Regions from separate parts of the Streptomyces sp. NPDC048291 genome, predicted to be linked through region 1. Evidence: predicted binding sites of a transcription regulator. Region 1 holds the regulator's gene; each other region holds the start of a gene.

Evidence for each region. Region 1 encodes HspR, which represses chaperone genes until heat shock. Its sites were predicted from a motif close to TTGAGNNNNNNNNNCTCAA; they were not measured.
Region 2: a site for HspR is predicted at 1,614-1,632, ahead of lon (endopeptidase La). Genes of this name have one in related genera too.
Region 3: a site for HspR is predicted at 2,644-2,662, ahead of dnaK (molecular chaperone DnaK). Genes of this name have one in related genera too.

The regions. Positions count from the first base shown of each region.
Region 1 is NZ_JBICZC010000024.1:48,323-55,293, reverse strand. Features, by position in the region: gene ACGF5O_RS46095 (alpha-E domain-containing protein) at 1-231, shown strand, start outside; gene ACGF5O_RS46090 (transglutaminase N-terminal domain-containing protein) at 233-1,075, shown strand; gene ACGF5O_RS46085 (sugar ABC transporter substrate-binding protein) at 1,237-2,343, opposite strand; gene ACGF5O_RS46080 (hypothetical protein) at 2,579-2,779, opposite strand; gene ACGF5O_RS46075 (fibronectin type III domain-containing protein) at 3,028-4,290, shown strand; gene ACGF5O_RS46070 (heat shock protein transcriptional repressor HspR) at 4,341-4,787, opposite strand; gene dnaJ (molecular chaperone DnaJ) at 4,793-5,971, opposite strand; gene grpE (nucleotide exchange factor GrpE) at 6,008-6,664, opposite strand; gene dnaK (molecular chaperone DnaK) at 6,661-6,971, opposite strand, start outside.
Region 2 is NZ_JBICZC010000004.1:156,270-163,240, reverse strand. Features, by position in the region: gene ACGF5O_RS11595 (sulfatase) at 1-319, opposite strand, end outside; gene ACGF5O_RS11590 (GNAT family N-acetyltransferase) at 679-1,482, opposite strand; gene lon (endopeptidase La) at 1,655-4,075, shown strand; gene ACGF5O_RS11580 (lysozyme) at 4,246-5,070, opposite strand; gene ACGF5O_RS11575 (MarR family winged helix-turn-helix transcriptional regulator) at 5,346-5,837, shown strand; gene ACGF5O_RS11570 (hypothetical protein) at 6,075-6,863, opposite strand.
Region 3 is NZ_JBICZC010000008.1:371,209-378,179, forward strand. Features, by position in the region: gene ACGF5O_RS23565 (ATP-binding protein) at 1-283, shown strand, start outside; gene ACGF5O_RS23570 (hypothetical protein) at 280-2,076, shown strand; gene ACGF5O_RS23575 (OsmC family protein) at 2,144-2,569, shown strand; gene dnaK (molecular chaperone DnaK) at 2,710-4,557, shown strand; gene narI (respiratory nitrate reductase subunit gamma) at 4,613-5,335, opposite strand; gene narJ (nitrate reductase molybdenum cofactor assembly chaperone) at 5,332-5,826, opposite strand; gene narH (nitrate reductase subunit beta) at 5,826-6,971, opposite strand, start outside.

The DNA of each region.
Region 1 (6,971 bases):
ACGGCCGAGGAGTGCCTGGCCGCGCTCGGGCGGCCCCGCCAGGACCCCGCCCGCTCCCCGGTCGGGCGGGCCCGCACCCGCCTCGAATACCTCGACACCGCCTCCCTGGAGGCACAGCTGCCGGTCCTGCTGCGCGATCTCCAGCAGGCCTGCATGGCGTGCGCCGACGCGGTGGCGGAGCGGTTCTTCCCGTACCAGGGGCCCGTCGAGTGGGCCCAGGAAGGAGCCTGAGATGGCTCGTCGCCTCCGGATCCGGCACACCACCCGGGTCTCCTACGCGCAGCCCGCGGCCTCCTCGCACAACGAGGTCCGGATGACCCCGCTGACCCTGCCGGGGCAGACCACGCTGGACGCGCGGGTCACGGTGCAGCCGGCGACCGCCGTCTGGTCGTACTGGGACTACTGGGGCACCCAGGTCACCGGCTTCGACCTGCTTGAGCCGCACGAGGACCTGACGATCACCGCGTCGAGCCTGGTGGAGACGACGGCGCCGGGGCCGCTGCCGGCCGCGCCGGGGTGGGCGGAGCTGGCCGAACGGGCATCGGGGTCACGGCTGTTGGAACTCATGAACCCGACGGCTCGCACCTCGGTGCCGAAGAAGCTGGTGCGGAAGGCGCTGGCCGCCGCGGAGGGGCTGGGCCCGCACGAGGCCGCGGTGGCCGTCTCGGAGCTGGTCGCCGACCGCGTGGCCTACCTGCCGGGCGCGACCGGCGTGAACACCTCCCCCGCGGAGGCGTGGGCCCAGCGGGCGGGCGTCTGCCAGGACATCACCCACCTCACCATCGCCCTGCTGCGGGGGCTGGGGCTGCCGGCCCGGTACGTCTCCGGGTACCTGCACCCGGAGCGGGAGGCGGAGCCGAACCGGCCCGTCGCCGGGCAGAGCCACGCGTGGATCGAGTACTGGGCCGGCGACTGGTGCGGGTACGACCCGACGAACCGGGTGCGGGCCGGGGAGGACCACGTGGTGGTGGGGCGGGGCCGCGACTACGACGACGTCACCCCGCACAAGGGGATCTACCGGGGGGTGCCGGGAGGGGCACCGGAGGTCACCGTGGAGTTCACGAGGGTCGCGTAGCCGCCCGCGGGAGCGTGGGGGCTGCTCACGCAGTTCCCCGCACCCCTTGCGGGGCTACCCAGCCGCGGGCAGGCGTGCCGCAGGGCGGCACGGGTGGGCGAAGCGGCACCCGGCAAGCGCCGGTAAGCGACCCACCCCCCGTCCGCCCCCTTGGGCAGGGCCTACTTGAGCCCCGCCTCCGCGCAAGCGGTCTTGTACGCGGCCGTGCAGATCTGCGAGATCTTGTAGATGCCGTCCGCGACGACGGTGTCCTTGATCTTGCTCTTGGTCACGGCGTTGACCTGTACCAGCTGGGACGGGATGTCCTTGTTGGTCGGGCTGTCGACGGTGTCCTGGGTGAGCGCGTCGAACTGGATGTCCTTGCCCTGCACCTTGTAGACGGCCATCTGGGCGGCGGCCTCGGCCTCGTCCGGGTACGGCTTGTAGACGGTCATGTACTGCTCGCCGATGAGGATCCGCTGGATGGCTTCGAGGTCCGCGTCCTGGCCGGTGATCGGCGGCATCTCGGTGACGCCGGCCGCCTTGAGGGCCTTGACGATGCCGCCGGCCATCGCGTCGTTGGCGGAGTAGACGGCGGCGATGTTGTCCTTGCCGAGCGAGCCGATCGCCTTGGTGACCTCCTGCTCGGCGATGTCCGGGTTCCAGTCCTTGGTGTCGTACGAGTCCGCGATCGTCACCTTGCCGTTCAGCTCGGACATGGCGCCCGTCTTGAACTGCTTGGCGTTCGGGTCGGTCGGCGAGCCGTTGACCATGACGACCTTGTCGGAGGTGTCGACGTTCGACCCGATGCCCTCCAGGAGGGTACGGGCCTGGACCTCGCCGACCAGCTCGTTGTCGAAGGAGACGTAGGCGTCGATCGGGCCCTCGGCGAGGCGGTCGTAGGCGATGACCGGGATGCCCGCGGCCTTCGCCTTCTTCACCGTGCCCGCGATGGCGTGCGCGTCGACGGAGTCCAGGATGATCACGTCGACCTTGTCGTCGATCATCTTCTGCATCTGCGTCGCCTGCGTGGTGGCGGACGACGCGGCGTTCTGGTAGTCGACCTTGCCCTGCTTGTTGGTCAGCTCGGCGATCTTCGCCGACATGATCGGGTAGTCGAAGTTGGTGTACCGGGTGTTGATCTTGTCCGGCATCAGCACGCCCACCGTGATGTCGTTGCCCTTCGTCGGGCTCGCGGACGTCGACGATCCTGTCGCGTTGAGCACGCCGCAACCGGCAAGCGAAAGGGTCATCGTGGACGCGGCCACAAACATGGCTATACGACGCATACGGGGGCTCACTTCAGGTGCGTTCCGGACGTGGGCTGCTTTGCGACCCAGATGTCTGAAAAGCCAACGCGTACGTCACACCCGGCGTCAAGCGGAACTACTTAACGAGTGCGCAACACCACGCTCCGCTGCACCTGTGAAGGATGAGCGGAACCCCCTCCAAACACTCTTTACGGACCCTCCATCCAAAGGGAGTTCATGGGTAGGCAAAGATCCGTACAACCAACGCGCTTCCTCACGAGTCGACATCCGGAACGACTGCCCCCGTCGTTCGGATACGACCAGAGGATCGAATGAACCAAGCCAGACGCAGCGCGGCCGTCACCGTCGTGCTCGCCACCGCCGGCACACTGCTCGGCGGCGCCTTCGTGACCGCGTCGGCGGCCACGACCTGCAACTCGCCGGTCTTCACACGGCAGATGTTCGCGAACACCACGTTCAAGGGCACCCCGAAAAAAACCGCCTGCGACTCCGCGATCGACGAGAGCTGGAGCGGCGCCCCCCGCCTCCGGCCTCCCCAAGGACGGCTTCGGCGTCCGCTGGACCGTCACCCGCGACTTCGGCTCCGGCGGCCCCTTCGCCCTCACCGCCTCCGGCCTCGACGGCATCCGGGTCTACGTCGACGGCACCCGCCGCATCGACCTGTGGAAGAACACCACCACGACGGTCACCAAGACCGTCAACGTGACCGTCCCGTCCGGCAGGCACACCCTGCGCGTCGACTACGCCAACTTCACCGGCGCCGCGAAGGTCAGGTTCGCCTACACACCGCGCACCTCGGCGAGCGTCGACAAGGTCAAGCCCCTCGCCCCGGGCAGCACGGCGGTGTCGTACGACGCCGTCACCGGCAGGGCCGGGCTGACCTGGTCGAAGAACAAGGAGATGGACCTCTCCGGCTACCGCGTCTACCGCCGCGCGCAGGGCGCCTCGTTCGGCACTCCACTGGCGACGACCGGCGCCACGTCGTACACCGACAGCTCGCTGCCCGTGGACGGGAAGGTCTACTTCTACGAGGTGCGCGCCTACGACAAGGCGGGCAACGTGTCGACGGGCTCGGCCGACCGGCAGGTCACCACCGCCGACCGCACCGCTCCGGAGCGGGTCACCGGGGTGGCCGTCCGGGCGGGCACCGCGGGCAACGTCGTGACCTGGCGGGCATCTTCGGCGAAGGACCTCGACCACTACGAGCTGTGGGCCTCGCGGGCCGGTGAGCCCGACCCGGACGGGCCCGAGTTCCTGGGCCTCCCGGACTACACCGACGCCACCGCGGAGGCCGGCACGGCCTACACCTACACCGTCCAGGCGGTCGACACCGCCGGGAACATCTCCCCGGTGTCGGCGGCCGTGACGGCGACCCGCCCGGCCGCCTCCGCCGTGGCCGCCCCGGCCGGCCTGACGGGCACCCCCGCGGACGCCGCCACCGGCCTGAGCTGGACCCCGTCCGAGGACCCGGCCGTCACCGGCTACCAGGTCTACCGGCGGACCGTCTCCAACGGCGGCTGGACCCTGCTGGGCAGCAGCGCCGACGCGTCCTACGAGGACACCTCGGCCCCGCGGCACAAGGCGTACTACTACGTCGCCGCCGTGGACGGGGACGGCGCCGAGTCGGCGCCCTCGGCGGAGCTGACCGTCGACCGGCTCTCCCCGGCCACCGCGACCGGCCCGGCCGCCCCGAAGCTCATCCTGGTCAGCGAGGGGATCCCGGCCCGCTCCCCGATCAGGGTGACGGCCGCGCCGGGTACCGGCGACGAGGACCGCGGGCTCCAGGGGTACTCCTGGGAGGTCGCCGGCGCCTGCGGGAGCAGCGGCACCCTGCTGTCGACGACCGGGAACCTCTCCTGGACGTCTCCCTACAACGGGCCGTGCACGATGACCGTGTACGCCGTGGACGCCTACGGGCGGCAGGGCGAGCAGAGTTCGTCGCTGAACTTCTTCGTCGGCCGGTGACACACGAAGGGGCCCGGAGAATCCTCCGGGCCCCTTCGCACGGCCTGCTGCTAGTCCTTGGCCTTCTTCGGTCGCCACACCACCAGCGCGCTGGTCTGCTGGACCTCCTGGTACGGGACCAGGTCGCGGCGGTAGGAGGCGTGGACGGCGGCCTCGCGCTGCTGCATCGCGGTCGCCGCGCCGTCGACGGCCGCCTGGAGTTCGGCCACGCGCTGCTGGAGCGCTATGACCTGGTTCTCCAGTTCGATGATGCGCTTGATGCCGGCCAGGTTGATGCCCTCGTCCTGGGACAGCGCCTGCACCTGGCGGAGCAGTTCGATGTCGCGGGCCGAGTAGCGCCGGCCCCGCCCGGCCGTGCGGTCCGGGGAGACCAGGCCGAGGCGGTCGTACTGGCGCAGCGTCTGCGGGTGCAGTCCGGAGAGCTGGGCCGCCACCGAAATGACGTAGACCGGGGTCTCCTCGGTCAGTTCATAAGGGTTACGTCGACGGCCGTCCATCTCTGTCATGCTCCCTTCGCGGCCTCGAACAGCTCGGCCCGCGGGTCCTCGCCCGCGGTCGCCTCGCGATACGCCTCCAGCGCGTCACGAGCATTCCCCGACAGATCCTTCGGGACACTCACCTCGACGGTGACCAACAGGTCGCCGCGGGTGCCGTCCTTGCGGACCGCGCCCTTGCCACGGGCGCGCATGGTGCGGCCGTTGGGCGTGCCCGGGGGCAGCTTCAGGGTGACCGGCGGTCCGCCCAGGGTCGGGACCCTGACCTCGCCGCCGAGCGCCGCCTCGGTGAAGGTAACCGGGACGGTCACCGTGAGGTTGTCCTCCTTGCGGCCGAACACCGGGTGGGTGTCCACGTGCACCATGACGTACAGGTCGCCCGCGGGGCCGCCGCGTTCGCCCGGTGCGCCCTTGCCGCGCAGCCGGATGCGCTGGCCGTCGGTCACCCCGGCGGGGATGCGGACCTGCATGGTGCGCGACGACTTGGCGCGGCCGCTGCCCTTGCAGTCCAGGCAGGGGTGCTCCGCGATCAGGCCGCGGCCCTTGCAGTCGGGGCAGGGGTCGGTCAGCGAGAAGCCGCCGCCGGAGCCCCGCGCCACCTGTCCGGTGCCGACACAGGTCGGGCACACCCGCGGGGTGCCGTTCTTGTCGCCGGTGCCCGAACAGGCCTTGCACGGGGACTGCGAGGACATCCGCAGCGGGACCGTGGCGCCCTCGATGGCCTCCGTGAAGCTGAGCGTGACCTCGGACTCGATGTCCTGGCCGCGCCTGGGCTGGGTACGGCCGGCCGTGCCGCCGCCCCGGTTGAACAGGCCCCCCAGGACGTCGCTGAAGCCGCCGCCGCCCCCGCCGAAGCCGCCCCCGCCCTGGGCGTTGCCGCCGAAGAGGTCGCCCAGGTCGAAGTTGAAGTTGCCGCCGCCCGCGCCCGGTCCCGGGCGGAACCCGCCGTTGCCGAAGAGGGCGCGGGCCTCGTCGTACTCCTTGCGCTTCTTGGGGTCGCCGAGTATGTCGTTCGCCTCGGAGATCTCCTTGAAGCGCTCCTCGGCCTTGGCGTTGCCCTTGTTGGCGTCCGGGTGGAACTCGCGGGCGAGCTTCCGGTACGCCTTCTTGATCTCGGCCTCGGTGGCGTCCTTGGGGACGCCGAGGACCTTGTAGTAGTCCTTCTCGATGAAGTCCTTGGTGCTCATCCCCGACGCCCCTCCTTCCGCTCGGTACTTATTACGTCAGCCCTCCTCAGGGCCGTTGTCCTTCTCGTCCCCGGCCGCGGGGGCCTCTTCGGTCCCCTCGCCCTTCACCGCCGTCGCTCCCGGCTGCGGTTCGGCGACCGCCACCCGCGCGGGGCGGATGGTGCGCTCGCCGATGCGATACCCCGGCTGCAGGATGGCCACGCACGTCGTCTCGGTGACGTCCGGCGCGTAGCTGTGCATCAGCGCCTCGTGGATCGTCGGGTCGAAGGGCTCGCCCTCCTTGCCGAACTGCTGCAGGCCCATCTTCGCCGCGACCGTCTCCAGCGACTCGGCCACCGACTTGAAACCGCCGACCAGTTCGCCGTGTTCCCGGGCCCGGCCGATGTCGTCGAGCACGGGCAGGAGTTCGGTCAGGAGGTTCGCGATGGCGATCTCCCGGACCGTGATCCGGTCGCGCTCCACCCGGCGGCGGTAGTTCTGGTACTCGGCCTGGAGGCGCTGGAGGTCCGCGGTGCGCTCGCCGAGCGCGGTGCGTACCTGGTCCAGCTGCGCGGTCAGACCGGCCAGCTGTGCGCTTGCGTCCCCGGCCGGGGCCGCCCCCTGGGAGGGAGCGGCCTTCGGCCCGGCGTCGTCGGGGGTGGCGCCGGAGGGGACGTCGGGCTTCTCCTCGAAGCCCGGGGTCTCCTCCGTCACGCGGCACCGTCCTTGCGCTCGTCGTCGACGATCTCGGCGTCCACCACGTCGTCCGCGGCGTCACCGGCGGGGGCACCGCCGGCCGCGGCACCGGAGGCCTGGGCGTCGGCGTACATGGCCTGGCCCAGCTTCTGGGAGACGGCCGCGACCTTCTCGGTGGCGGTGCGGATCTCGGCGGTGTCCTCGCCCTTGAGGGTCTCCTTGAGCTCCTCAAGGGAGGCCTCGACCTCGGTCTTGATCTCGCCGGGGACCTTGTCCTCGTTGTCCTTGAGGAACTTCTCCGTCTGGTAGACGAGCTGCTCGCCCT
Region 2 (6,971 bases), on a different contig from region 1:
CCCGGGCGAAGGTGACGCCCTGCCCGCCCAGCCAGTCGGCGGTACGGCGGACCGCCCAGTCCGTCTCCTTGGGCTGGTCGTCGGTGAGGACGAGGAGGATGTTCGGGCGCGGGTCGGTGCGGGGGAGGGGGGAGGGCGTCGATGCCGGGCGGCTTGCGACGGGGGCCGCGGGGGCGGTGCGGGCGGGCGCCGGGATGGCGCCGCCGTCGTCGCCGACGGCGCGCAGGGTCAACGGGACGGCGGCGGCCGCGGCGACGGCTGCGCCGGTGAGCACGGTCCGCCGTGCCGGCCGCTTGGGCGCCGGTTGCTTCTCACTCATGTGTCCCCCCGGGCCCCGTCGTGTGCCGCCATTCGCTGTGCGTCCGCTGGCAGTTTCAGGGCTTTTCCTGTGGGTTGTGTTGCGGTGGTGTAGCGACGGCCTTGCGGGGTCGTGGCGGTGAGCACTCTCTTTTCCCGCCGCAACGGCGCTCGGCCCCGAGGGCGGGCGTTGTCCGGCGGTGCCGGACGGGCGGGGCGATGCGCCGTTGCGGTGGCCGTCGGTTGCCGGGTGCGGTCGCGTCGTGGTTGCTCGCGCAGTTCCCCGCGCCCCTGACGGGGCGCTGATGTGGGCGGAGTTGCCCGGCGGGGCGTTGATGTGGGCGGCGTTGCCCGGCGGGGCGTTGATGTGGGCGGCGTCCGTCAGGTGGCCGGGGTCCAGATGTACGGCGTGGTGGTCGTGATCGCGGTGAAGCCGAGGCGGGTGAGGATCGGGGCGCTGGCGGACGAGGCCTCCACGAGAAGGTAGGGGGCGTTGCGGGCCGCCGCGCGGGTCGCCCGCAGGGCGACGAGGGCGCGGTAGACGCCCTTGCCGCGCCAGTCGGTCAGGGTGGAGCCGCCCAGCAGCATCGCGAAGTCGGATCCGGGGCGGAAGGCCACCCAGGCCGCCGAGACGATCTCTCCGGCGGCCTCGGCGACGTAGATCTCGTAGTCGTCCGGGGTGACCGTGAGCCGGCCCCTCAGGTACTCGGCGAGCCAGGCCATGTCCTGGCCCCACACCGCGGTCTCCAGCGCGGCGATCCGGTCCAGGTCCGCGTCGGCGGTGACCCGGCGCAGGGTCACGCCCGCGGGCAGGGCGGGTGCGGCCACGGCCAGGTCCTCGACCAGGGTGGCCACGACCGTCTCCCGCGGCTCGGGCACGAAGCCCGCCGCGCGCAGCCGGTCGGGGAGGTCCGCCGGGTCGTCGTGCCCGCGCGTCTTCCACTCCACGGCCTCGCCGCGCGCCGCGAAGAAGTCCCGCTGCCGGGCGATCAGCGAGTCCAGTCCGGCGCCGCGCACACCGCCCCAGTCGCGCGGCCCGGTCACGAAGCCGCGGTGCTGGCCCACCACCCGGAGGGCGGGACCGTCGTGCTCGTAGCTGACGCCGGGAGCGGGGGTCGGCTGGACGGCGCGCATCTGGGCGTCGTAGGCCGCCAGCAGGGTCGCGGTGAGGTCGGTGTCGGTCATCGGCCGACCGTACGGGGAATGAGCCCGCGCCGGGCAACTGTTTTTACCGGCGCGGAACCGTGTTCGGCCAGGTCAGCACTCGATCGCTCAGAGCGAACATATGCATGGGAACATTTCTGGGCTCGCAAACATTGAGTCGGCATAACTCAAGTTGACTGCCGAAGGGGAGATCATGGCTTCGACGTCCGCATCACTCACCCTCCCTGTGCTGCCGCTCGACGGCGAGGTCGTGCTGCCCGGGATGGTGGTCCCGCTGGACCTCAAGGACCCTGATGTACGCGCCGCCGTAGAGGCAGCGCAGGCCGCCGCCCGTAACGAGCCCGGCAAGCCCAAGGTGCTGCTGGTGCCGCGGGTCGACGGGACCTACCCGGGCACCGGTGTGCTCGGCACCGTGGAGCAGGTCGGCCGGCTGGCCGACGGCGACCCGGGTGCGCTGATCCGCGGCCGCTACCGGGTGCGCATCGGCGCCGGTACGACCGGCCCGGGTGCCGCCCTGTGGGTGGAGGGCACCCGCATCGACGAGAACGTCCCGGACCCGGTGCCCGGTCATGTCACCGAACTGGTCAAGGAGTACAAGGCCCTCGCCACCGCCTGGCTGCGCAAGCGCGGCGCCTGGCAGGTCGTGGACCGGGTGCAGGCCATCGACGACGTCTCCCAGCTCGCCGACAACTCCGGTTACTCGCCCTTCCTGACCACCGAGCAGAAGATCGAGCTGCTCGAGACCGTCGACGCGGTCGCCCGCCTGAAGCTGGCCACCCAGCAGCTGCGCGACCACCTCGCCGAGCAGGACGTTGCGGAGACCATCGCCAAGGACGTCCAGGAGGGCGTCGACAAGCAGCAGCGCGAGTTCCTGCTCCGCCGCCAGCTGGAGGCGGTCCGCAAGGAGCTGCGCGAGCTGAACGGCGACTCCGCCAAGGACGGCGAGGAGTCCGACGACTACCGCGCCCGCGTGGAGGCCGCCGACCTGCCGGAGAAGGTCCGCGAGGCCGCCCTCAAGGAGGTCGACAAGCTGGAGCGGTCCAGCGACCAGTCGCCCGAGGGATCCTGGATCCGCACCTGGCTGGACACCGTCCTCGAACTGCCGTGGAACGAGCGGACCGAGGACCAGTACGACATCCAGGGCGCCAAGGCGGTCCTGGACGCCGAGCACGCCGGCCTGGAGGACGTGAAGGAGCGGATCACCGAGTACCTGGCGGTACGCAAGCGCCGTAGCGACCGGGGGCTCGGAGTCATCGGCGGGCGCCGTGGCGGTGCCGTGCTGGCGCTCGTCGGGCCGCCCGGTGTCGGCAAGACCAGCCTGGGGGAGTCGGTCGCCCACGCCATGGGGCGGAAGTTCGTCCGGGTCGCCCTCGGCGGCGTCCGCGACGAGGCGGAGATCCGCGGCCACCGCCGTACGTACGTCGGCGCGCTGCCCGGCCGGATCGTGCGGGCGATCAAGGAGGCCGGTTCGATGAACCCGGTCGTCCTGCTCGACGAGATCGACAAGGTGGGCTCCGACTTCCGCGGCGACCCGGCCGCGGCGCTGCTCGAAGTCCTGGACCCGGCGCAGAACCACACCTTCCGCGACCACTACCTGGAGGTCGAGCTCGACCTGAGCGACGTGGTGTTCCTCGCCACGGCCAACGTGCTCGAAGCCATCCCGGAGGCCCTGCTCGACCGCATGGAGCTGGTCCGCCTGGACGGCTACACCGAGGACGAGAAGGTCGTCATCGCCCGTGACCACCTGCTCCCGCGCCAGCTGGAGCGGGCCGGCATCGACAAGGACGAGGTCGTCCTCGACGAGAGCGCGCTGCGCAAGCTGGCCGGCGAGTACACGCGTGAGGCGGGAGTCCGCACCCTGGAGCGGTCGATCGCCCGTCTGCTCCGCAAGGTCGCGGCCCAGCACGAACTCGGTCAGCGGGAGCTGCCGTTCACGATCAGGGACGAAGACCTGCGCGCCCTGATCGGCCGGCCGCACCACGTGCCCGAGTCCGCGCAGGACCCGGCCGAGCGCCGCACGGCGGTCCCGGGCGTGGCGACGGGCCTCGCGGTCACCGGCGCCGGTGGTGACGTCCTCTTCGTCGAGGCGTCCCTCGCCGACCCGGAGACGGGCGCGGCGGGTCTGACCCTCACCGGTCAGCTGGGTGACGTGATGAAGGAGTCGGCGCAGATCGCGCTGTCCTTCCTGCGCTCCCACGGCGCCGAACTGGAGCTCCCGGTCGGCGACCTGAAGGACCGGGGCGTGCACATCCACTTCCCGGCGGGCGCGGTCCCGAAGGACGGCCCGAGCGCCGGCGTCACGATGACGACGGCCCTCGCGTCGCTGCTCTCCGGGCGGCTGGTCCGCACGGACGTGGCGATGACCGGCGAGGTCTCGCTGACCGGCCGGGTGCTGCCGATCGGCGGCGTCAAGCAGAAGCTGCTCGCCGCCCAGCGCGCCGGGGTGACGACCGTCATCATCCCCAAGCGCAACGAGGCCGACCTGGACGACGTCCCGGCCGAGGTGCTGGACAAGCTCGACGTCCACGCCGTGACCGACGTCCGCCAGGTCCTGGAACTGGCGCTCGCGCCCGCCGTGAGCGGCGCGGCGCCGGAGGTTCCGGTAGCGGCGTGACGGACGCTGCCGGATGCGGAGGGCCCGGGTCCCCGAGAGGGGGCCCGGGCCTTCGCCCGGTGCCGGCCAGGTGAAGTCGGCTGCGTATCCGCGCCCCGTCAGGGGCGCGGGGAACTGCGCGACCAGCCCTCACCGGCCCGCGGCGAACGAACCGCGCAACCGGGCGGCGCTCAGCCGTTGGCCAGCGCCACCACCCGGTCGACGGCCCCGTTGAACTTGTCGTGGTCCCCGACCGTCGGCCCGGTCGAGGTGTACTGCCACATCGTGTGCGTCGACCAGCCGGCCGGCAGCGTGCCCACCTCCGAGGCGTACCGGGCGATCCACAGCGGGTTGGTGGAGCCGAAACCGCTGTAGTTGCCGGTGCAGTCGGTCCACCAGCTGGTCGCCGTGTAGATGACGGCGGCGCGGCCGGTGCGGGCCTTGTACCGGTTCAGGAAGTCGGTGATCCAGGTGACCATCCCGCTCTTGGACTTGCCGTAGCAGGACGCGCCGTACGGGTTCCACTCGATGTCGAGGACGCCGGGAAGGGTCCGGCCGTCCTTGGACCAGCCGCCGCCGTGGTCGACGAAGTAGTCGGCCTGGGTGGCGCCGCCCGCGGTGTCCGGGGTCGCGAAGTGGTAGGCGCCGCGGATCATGCCGACGTCGTAGGAGCCGTTGTACTGCTGGGCGAAGTAGGGGTTGGTGTAGTACGTGCCTTCCGACGCCTTGGAGTACGCCCATCTGACCCCGCTGCCCAGCAGGGTCGACCAGGAGACGTCGCCCTGGTAGCTGGCGACGTCGACGCCTTCGGCCTGGGTGGCGAGGTCGGTCTTGGGTGTGCCGCTGCGGCCGTCGTGGGCCAGGACGCCCATACCCATGTAGGCCGAGCCGCGGGCCGGGACGGCCGGGACGGCCGGGCCGGACGCGTTGGCGTGGGCGGGGATCGGGGCGAGTGCCGCGAACAGCAGCACCAGCAGGCCGGTCAGGAGTGTGGGGGCGGGTCTGTGCTCGGGCATGACGTGCCTCCGTGGGGTGAGGTGAGGTCCCAGGTATGCCAGAGGCGGTCGGTCCGAGCGGCGCGACACGACGCAGTGTCACACGGCACGACCCACCACATGGCGTGGGCATGCCAGCAATTGGCTCGGTCCGGACGCTACGCACGGGCCGGACCCCGGGGAAGGGGGTCCGGAGGCTGCCGTTGGTCTACGCCTGCGGAATACTTGGCGAGCTGCGGCGATGACGGGGTTTGACGGAAACTTTCAGGACTGCGAAACCGATCAGGGGTGCTGACGTGCACGAGGACGAAAAGGGCGGCGAACGGCGCGCCGCCACCGGGTTGCCGCCGAGCGGCGCGGACCAGGAGTTCCTGGCCCTGGAACGCGAGTTGACGGTGCTGCTGCGCCGCGCCCGGGCCAGCCAGGGCGAGATGGCCCGGGAGGTCCACCCCGACCTGGAGTCCGCCGCCTACGGACTGCTCGTACGGCTCGACGAATGCGGCGGCCAGCGCGCCACCGAACTGGCCGCCTACGTCGGCGTCGGCAAGGCCACCATGTCCCGCCAGCTGCGCGCCCTGGAGGAGCTCGGCCTGATCGCCCGCGAGCCCGACCCGGCCGACGGACGGGCCTGGCTGGTCGCCCTCACCGACGAGGGCCGGCGCCGGGTCGGCACGGTCCGCGAGGCCCGCCGGGGCCGCTACGTCAGCCAGCTCGCCCACTGGGACCGCACCGAGGTCGCGGAACTGGCCCGGCTGCTGAACCAGTTGAACGGCGTCATGGAGAAGTAGCCGCCGCCGGTCCTCGCTGGGCCGCCGCCGGTCCTCGCTGGGCCGCCGCCGGGCCTGGCAGGGCCGCCGTCGGTCCTCGCTGGGCCGCCGTCGGTCCTGGCAGGGCCGCTGCCGGTCCTCGCTGGGCCGCCATCGGTCCTCGCAGGGCCGCCGTCGGGCCGTCGCCGGGCTTTCACCGGACGGCCCCGGACCGTCCCGAGACCGTCGCGGGACCCCCCCGAGCCGCCGCCGGGGGCGTCACAGCTCGGCGTACACCACCGTCGCGTCGTCGTGCGTCTTGCTGCGCCGCAGGAAGACCCGCTCCTCCCGGTCGGCCGCCTCCAGCTCCCGCACCCGGCCCACCAGCGCCCGCGCGCCCTCCTTGCGCACCACGTCCAGGAGGGCCGTCCAGTCGCCCTCGCGGAACTTCTCCGTCCAGCGGGTCGCGCCGTCCGTGAGGGCGGTCAGCGCGTGTACCTCGGCGCGGGGCACGGACCCGGTGACCGCGCGGGCCGCCACCGAGGGGTCGGCGGCGGCCGTGAAGAAGCCGCCCTCCTTGTTGCGGACCGTGGCGTCGGCGATCGCGTCCGAGGCCAGCGAGGCGCGCGGCACCCGGTCGAGCCGGTCGTCCAGGACCGGGGTGACCGTGCCGTCGGGTGCCCTCAGGAGCAGCGCCGAGTCGGACAGGACCAGGAACTCCACGGTCTCCGCGGACCAGCGGCTCAGCACGACCGTCGCCTGCGGGGTACGCGGGTGAGAAAGGTCACAGGTGTCACCATGTGCGGCGGCTGTGCGAACGATCGCCTGTTCGAGGATCTCCCGCAGTGTCAGATCTCCTCGCGAAACGGTCAGTTCGGTCAGTGCACCGCCCAGCCGCGCCGTGAACCAGTGGACGGAATGCAGACACCCGGTCCCGTCCCGGGGCGGGGTGACCCCGTCCAGGACGATCACGCAACCCCCCTGCCCCGAGGCGGGAAGTCCGACACCGGCGAAGTCCTCGTTGGGGCGGTCGGGGGCGCCGGGCTCCGAAACGACTTCAGTACGCATTCGGCCAGTCTGCACGACCCCTCCACAGGCTTCACCAAAGGCTGGCAACGGACCGGGAATTGATACGGCCCCGCAGGTCAGCCGCCTGTTTTGGGCTGGAATGGCGCA
Region 3 (6,971 bases), on a different contig from region 1:
ATGGCCGCCCCGGATCGAGGACCGCGACCTGCTCTACTACCTCGCCGAGTCGTTCCGGGGACGGCTGGTCAAGGAACTGCCCGTCGACAAGGAGCACATGTCGGCGAACGGCCGGCAGACCGCGTACCGCGCCAAGTCGCTGCTGGTGCAGCTCGCCGAGATCTCCGTCGAGGTCGCCCAGACCGTCATCGCCTCCGACGCCGACGGCAACCCGGTGCTGCCCGCCTGGTTCCTGATCGAGGCCGCCCGGGACATGCCCCGGCTGGTGGAGGCCCGGCGATGAGCCGGGCCGCCGCCCGCAAGAAGCAGGACCCGGCCGCCGAGAACTTCGCGGCCGGCGTCGAGCTGCTCCGCGCCAACCCCGCCCTGCGGGCGGTGGAGTTCACGATCTGCCGGCACGAGAAGTGCGAACTCGGCCCTCGGGAGGGGCTGGTGCGCGCGGACTCCGACGGAGTCCTGCACGCGCACGCCACCCGGCGGGCCGAACCCGCCGAGTGGGCCTGGGCGTTGGCGCACTGCACCATCCATCTCGGCTTCGGCCACCTCCCGGCCGCCACCGGGCCGCGCGAGCAGCCCGACCGCTACGACCTCGCCGCCCGCTGCGCCGTCGTCAACCGCTTCCTGGAGACCTTCCCGATCGGCGAGGCCCCCGACCACCTGCCCGCCTCCTACCCGGAGGGCGACGAGGAGCGGCTCGCCGCCGGCTGGCGCCGGACCGGCGGCATCCCGGCCGCCTACGAGCACGGCGGGACGAACGGCGGCGAGCCCGACCAGCTCCTCCTCTCCTGGAGCAAGTGGGCCGGCCAGGTCCCCGACTGGCAGGTCGGGTTCGCGCACGCGCTGACCCGTACCATGTCCCGGGCGATGGACCTGGCCGGTGGCCGCCGCACCTCCATGGCAGGGCCGCCGACCCCGCGGCGCCCCTGGGAACGGGCACTGAGCTGGTTCGTCTCCTCCTACCCGCTGCTCGGCGGCATCGCGGCCGGCATCACACTGGTCGCCGACGCCGAACTGGCCCGCGCCCACGACATCGCCGTCGCCGCGGTGAACCCCGAGGCAGGCGAGATCTACGTCAACCCGCTGCGGACCATGGACGAAGAGGAGTGGCGGTTCGTCCTCGCCCACGAGATGCTGCACGCGGCCCTCCGCCACGGCGACCGCCTCGGCGCCCGCGACCACTACCTCTTCAACATCGCCTGCGACTACGTCATCAACGGCTGGCTGGTCGAGATGCGCGTCGGCACCATGCCCGAGGGACTGCTGTACGACGCCGGGTTGAGGGGGCTGTCGGCCGAGGAGGTGTACGACCGGATCGCCGTCGACCTGCGAAGGATGCGGCGGCTCGCGACGCTGCGCGGCAAGGGGCGCGGTGACGTGCTCGGCGCACCGCTCGGACCGCCCGGCGCCTACGTCGACCTCGACGAGTTCTACCGCCGCGGACTGTGCCAGGGACTCGACCTGCACCAGACGCAGGACCGGGGCCTGCTGCCCGGCGGCCTGGTCGAGGAGATCCGCGCGCTCAGCCACCCGCCGCTGCCCTGGGACGCCCGACTCGCCCGCTGGTTCGACGAGTTCGTGCCGCGCCCGGAGGCCGTACGGTCGTACGCCCGCCCCTCGCGCCGGCAGTCGTCCACCCCGGACATCCCGCGCGCCGGCCGGTACTTCCCGCCCGAGGAGGTCGCCCGGTGCACCTTCGGGGTGGTCCTCGACACCTCCGGCTCCATGGACCGCACCCTGCTCGGCAAGGCCCTCGGTGCCATCGCCTCCTACGCCGAGGCCCGTGACGTACCGGCCGCACGCGTCGTCTTCTGCGACGCGGCCCCGCACGACGCCGGCTATCTCCCGACCACCGAGATCGCCGGCCGGGTCCGGGTGCACGGCCGCGGCGGGACGGTCCTGCAGCCCGGCGTCGACCTGCTCCAGCGTGCCGACGACTTCCCGCCCACCGCGCCGGTCCTGGTGATCACCGACGGCTGGTGCGACGTCCTGCGGGTCCGCCGCGAGCACGCGTACCTGATCCCGGACGGACGCCGCCTGCCGTTCACTCCCCGTGGGCCGGTCTTCCGGGTGCGGTGAGCCCCGATGTGATCGGATGGGGGCGAGCGAACCGGTTCATTCGCCTTCATCGCCGAAAGGAACAACCGTGGCTACCACGCGCACCGCACACACCGTCTGGGAAGGCAGCCTTACCGAGGGCAACGGTGTCATCACCTTCGACTCCTCCGGTATCGGCGAGCAGCCCGTCACGTGGGCCTCGCGCTCCCAGGAGGCGAACGGCAGGACCAGCCCGGAGGAGCTGATCGCGGCCGCCCACTCCAGCTGCTTCTCCATGGCGCTGTCGCACGCCCTGACCGGGGCCGGCACCCCGCCCACCAAGCTGGTCACCAACGCCGACGTCACCTTCCAGCCGGGCACCGGCATCACCGGCATCCACCTGACCGTCGAGGGCACCGTCCCCGGCCTGGACGCGGACGGCTTCACCGCCGCCGCCGAGGACGCCAAGAAGAACTGCCCGGTCAGCCAGGCCCTGACCGGCACCACCATCACCCTGGACGCGAAGCTCGCCTGATCGCAGTCCCCGCCGCGATGCCGCGCCCCCTCCTCCGAGGGGGCGCGGCATCGTTGTTTACGGGGTACCCGGCATTGACAACGGCTCGCTCAAGTTTTGTGCTGGATTCGGGGAAGCGCCCGGGCGGAAAGGGGACGGACATGGCACGTGCGGTCGGTATCGACCTCGGTACGACGAACTCGGTGGTGGCCCTGCTGGAGGGCGGTGAGCCCACCGTCGTCGCCAACGCCGAGGGGGCGCGTACCACCCCGTCGGTCGTGGCCTTCGCGAAGAACGGCGATGTGCTGGTCGGCGAGGTCGCCAAGCGGCAGGCGGTGACCAACGTGGACCGCACCGCGCGCTCGGTCAAGCGGCACATGGGCGACGCGGCCTGGCGGTTCCCGGAGAGCGGGAGCGTCGACGGCACCCGGTTCCGGGCCCAGGAGCTCTCGGCACGGGTGCTGCAGAAGCTCAAGCGGGACACCGAGGCCTACCTCGGCGAGGACGTCACCGACGCGGTGATCACCGTACCCGCGTACTTCGACGACTCCCAGCGGCAGGCCACCAAGGAGGCCGGGGAGATCGCCGGTCTGAAGGTGCTGCGGATCATCAACGAGCCGACGGCCGCCGCGCTCGCCTACGGCCTCGACCGGGGCGAGGAGCAGACCGTCCTCGTCTTCGACCTCGGGGGCGGCACCTTCGACGTGTCGCTGCTGGAGATCGGCGACGGGGTGATCGAGGTCAAGGCCACCAACGGCGACACGCATCTGGGCGGCGACGACTGGGACCAGCGGGTCGTCGAGCATCTCGTGAAGCGGTTCAAGGGGCAGTACGGCGTCGATCTCGGCAACGACAAGATGGCGGTGCAGCGGCTGCGCGAGGGCGCCGAGAAGGCGAAGATCGAGCTGTCGTCGTCGACGGAGACCTCGGTCAACCTGCCGTACATCACCGCCTCCGCGGAGGGGCCGCTGCACCTGGAGGAGAAGCTGACTCGGGCCCAGTTCCAGGAGCTCACGGCCGACCTGCTGGACCGCTGCAAGAAACCCTTCCACCAGGCCGTCAAGGACGCGGGCGTGCAGGTCTCGGCGATCGACCACGTCATCCTGGTCGGCGGCTCCACCCGGATGCCCGCCGTCACCGACCTGGTCCGCGAACTCACCGGCAAGGACCCGCACAAGGGCGTCAACCCGGACGAGGTGGTCGCGGTCGGCGCCGCCCTCCAGGCGGGTGTCATCCGCGGCGACGTCAAGGACGTGCTGCTGCTCGACGTCACCCCGCTGTCCCTGGGCATCGAGACCAAGGGCGGCATCATGACCCGGCTCATCGAGCGCAACACCACCATTCCGACCCGGCGTTCGGAGATCTTCACGACCGCGGCCGACAACCAGCCCTCGGTGGGCATCCAGGTCTACCAGGGCGAACGCGAGATCGCCGCGTACAACAAGAAGCTGGGCGTCTTCGACCTCACCGGCCTGCCGCCCGCGCCGCGCGGGGTGCCGCAGATCGAGGTGGCCTTCGACATCGACGCGAACGGGATCATGCACGTCTCGGCGAAGGACCTGGCGACCGGCCGCGAGCAGAAGATGACCGTGACCGGCGGCTCCGCCCTCCCCAAGGACGACATCGACCGCATGATGCGGGAGGCCGAGCAGTACGCCGAGGAGGACCGCAGGCGCCGCGAGGCCGCGGAGACGCGGAACCAGGCCGAGCAACTCGTCTACCAGACCGAGAACTTCCTCCGGGAGAACGAGGAGCGGGTGCCGGCCGGCACCAAGGCCGACGTGGAGGCGGCGATCACCGAGCTCAAGGCGCTGCTGGAGCGGAACGCCGACACCGGCGAGCTGCGGCAGGGGGTGGAGAAACTGGCGAGCGTGAGCCAGCAGATGGGGCAGGCCATGTATGCGGCTGCCTCCGGCGGTTCGGCCGAGGAACAGCGGGCGCCCCAGGCCGAGGAGGAGGGAGTGGTGGACGCCGAGATCGTGGACGACGAGAGGGGTGCGGCCGGGTGAGGCACCGCCGGGTTCCGCCGTCGTGGCCGAGCGCCGTTGCGGCGGAGAGAAATACCTAGTTCTCTGTGGTCTCCCAGCCTCTTCGTTCCGGGCGGGGGCCCAGCTGCCTCGGGTCCCTTGAGCGGTACACCAGGTACGGGCGGAACAGGTACTGCACCGGGGCGCTGAACATATGGACCAGGCGGGTGTAGGGGACCAGGGCGATGAGGAGCATGCCGATGACCGCGTGGACCTGGTAGAGGACCGGGACCTCCGCCATGAGTGCCGTGTCCGGGCGGAGGGTGAAGAGGCTGCGGGCCCAGGGGGCGATCGTGGCGCGGTAGTCGTAGCCGTCGCCGGAGCTGTGGCTCAGCTTCGCCGTCATGCCCAGCACGATCGCGGCGACCAGGACCAGGTACATGACCTTGTCGTTCGTCGTCGTGGCGCGCAGGACGGGGGCCCGGGTGCGGCGGCGGTAGAGGAGGAGGGCCAGGCCGGCCACCGCGAGGACGCCCGCGAGCGTGCCGCCGTAGAGGGAGAACAGGTGGTACGTGTGCTCGCTGACGCCGAGCGACCGCGTCCAGGACGCCGGGACGAACAGGCCGACGACATGGCCGGCCAGGACGAACAGGATGCCGTAGTGGAAGACGGGGGAGGCGATGTCCAGCAGCCTCGACTCGTAGACCTGGGAGGAGCGGCTGGTCCAGCCGTACTTGTCGTAGCGGTAGCGCCAGACGAGGCCGGCCACCAGGAGCGCGAGGGCGACGTAGGGCAGGGCGCCCCACAGGAGGGTGGTCATGGGCGCACTCCGCCGGGCGTGGCCGGCAGGGCGGCGCAGACCGCGTCCAGGACGCACGCGTAGGGGGTGCCGAAGTCGGTGAGCCGGGAGCGGAGTTGTGACAGGCAGTCGCGGTGCTCGGTGAGCAGGTCGGTGTTGCCGGTGCGGGCCGTGAACTCCAGGACGGCGGGGAGGAAGTCGGGCAGCTCCTCGCCGGTGAACTCCATGCCGTACGCCTTGTAGATGTCCTGGAACCGGACCAGGGACATGCCCCGGCGCCGGGTGTCGCCGTCCCGCCACCAGCTGAGGTAGAGGCTGTGCCGGTTCTTGAAGTCGAAGACCTGCACGTAGTGCGCGGCCAGCTCCTGCGGTGGGGTCACCGTCGCGTGGTCGGTGAACTCCCGCAGTTGCGGGGCGGCTTCGCGCAGCAGCGGCAGCCGGGCGACGAAGTCGTCGTCCGGGTAGGTGAGACAGAGCGCCGCCGCCTGGTAGAACACCGCGTCCGAGGGCATCAGTCCTCCTTCGCCTCGTCGGGAGTGTCGGCGGTCTGCCGTCTGCGCAGACCGTGGAAGTTCTGCACCGACACCACAGGGAGCAGTTTCCGGCCCGAGTCCTGGCCGAACGGGCCGTCGCCGCCCATGCCGGGGCCGCCGTCGAAGTCGAGGCTGCACCCGTCGGGCAGCGCGGACTCCTCCAGACGGCGGGCGTCGCCGACGGCCGCCGTCGGGATCACGTACCGGTCCTCGTACTTGGCGATCGCCAGCAGCCGGTACATCGCCTCGATCTCCTCGGGCCGCATCCCGACCGCGGCGGTGACCGCCGGGTCCGGTTCCTCGCCCAGGTTGAGCGCCCGCATGTGGGAGCGCATCGCCGCGAGCTTCTCCAGGCAGGCGCGGACCGGGGCCGGGTCGCCCGCGCTGAACAGCTCGGCCAGGTAGGCGAGCGGGATGCGCAGGGTGTCGATCGCAGCGAACAGGTTGTCGGCGTCCTCGCCGTCGTGGCCGGTCTCGGAGAGCGCGTCCACGACGGGGGAGAGCGGCGGGATGTACCAGACCATGGGCAGCGTGCGGTACTCCGGATGCAGCGGCAGGGCCACCCGGTACCTGCTGATCAGGGCGTGGACGGGGGAGCGGCGGGCCGCCTCCGTCCAGTCGTCCGGGATGCCCGCCGCCGCGCAGGCCCGCCGCACGGCCGGATCCTCCGGGTCGAGGAAGACGCCCAACTGGGCTTCGTACAGCGCCTTCTCGTCCTCGGTCTCGGCCGCCGCCGTCACCTTGTCGGCGTCGTAGAGGACGACCCCGAGGTAGCGCAGCCGGCCCACGCAGGTCTCCGAGCAGACCGTCGGCAGGCCGACCTCGATCCGCGGGTAGCACAGGGTGCACTTCTCGGCCTTGCCGGTGGCGTGGTTGAAGTACACCTTCTTGTACGGGCAGCCGGTCACGCACATCCGCCAGCCCCGGCACCGGTCCTGGTCGACCAGCACGATGCCGTCCTCGGTCCGCTTGTACATCGCCCCGGACGGACAGGAGGCCACGCACGACGGGTTGAGGCAGTGCTCGCAGATCCGGGGCAGGTAGAACATGAAGGTCTGCTCGAACTCGAACCGCACCTTGTCCGAGGCATGTTGGCGGGCGCGCTCGACCATCGGATCCAGGTC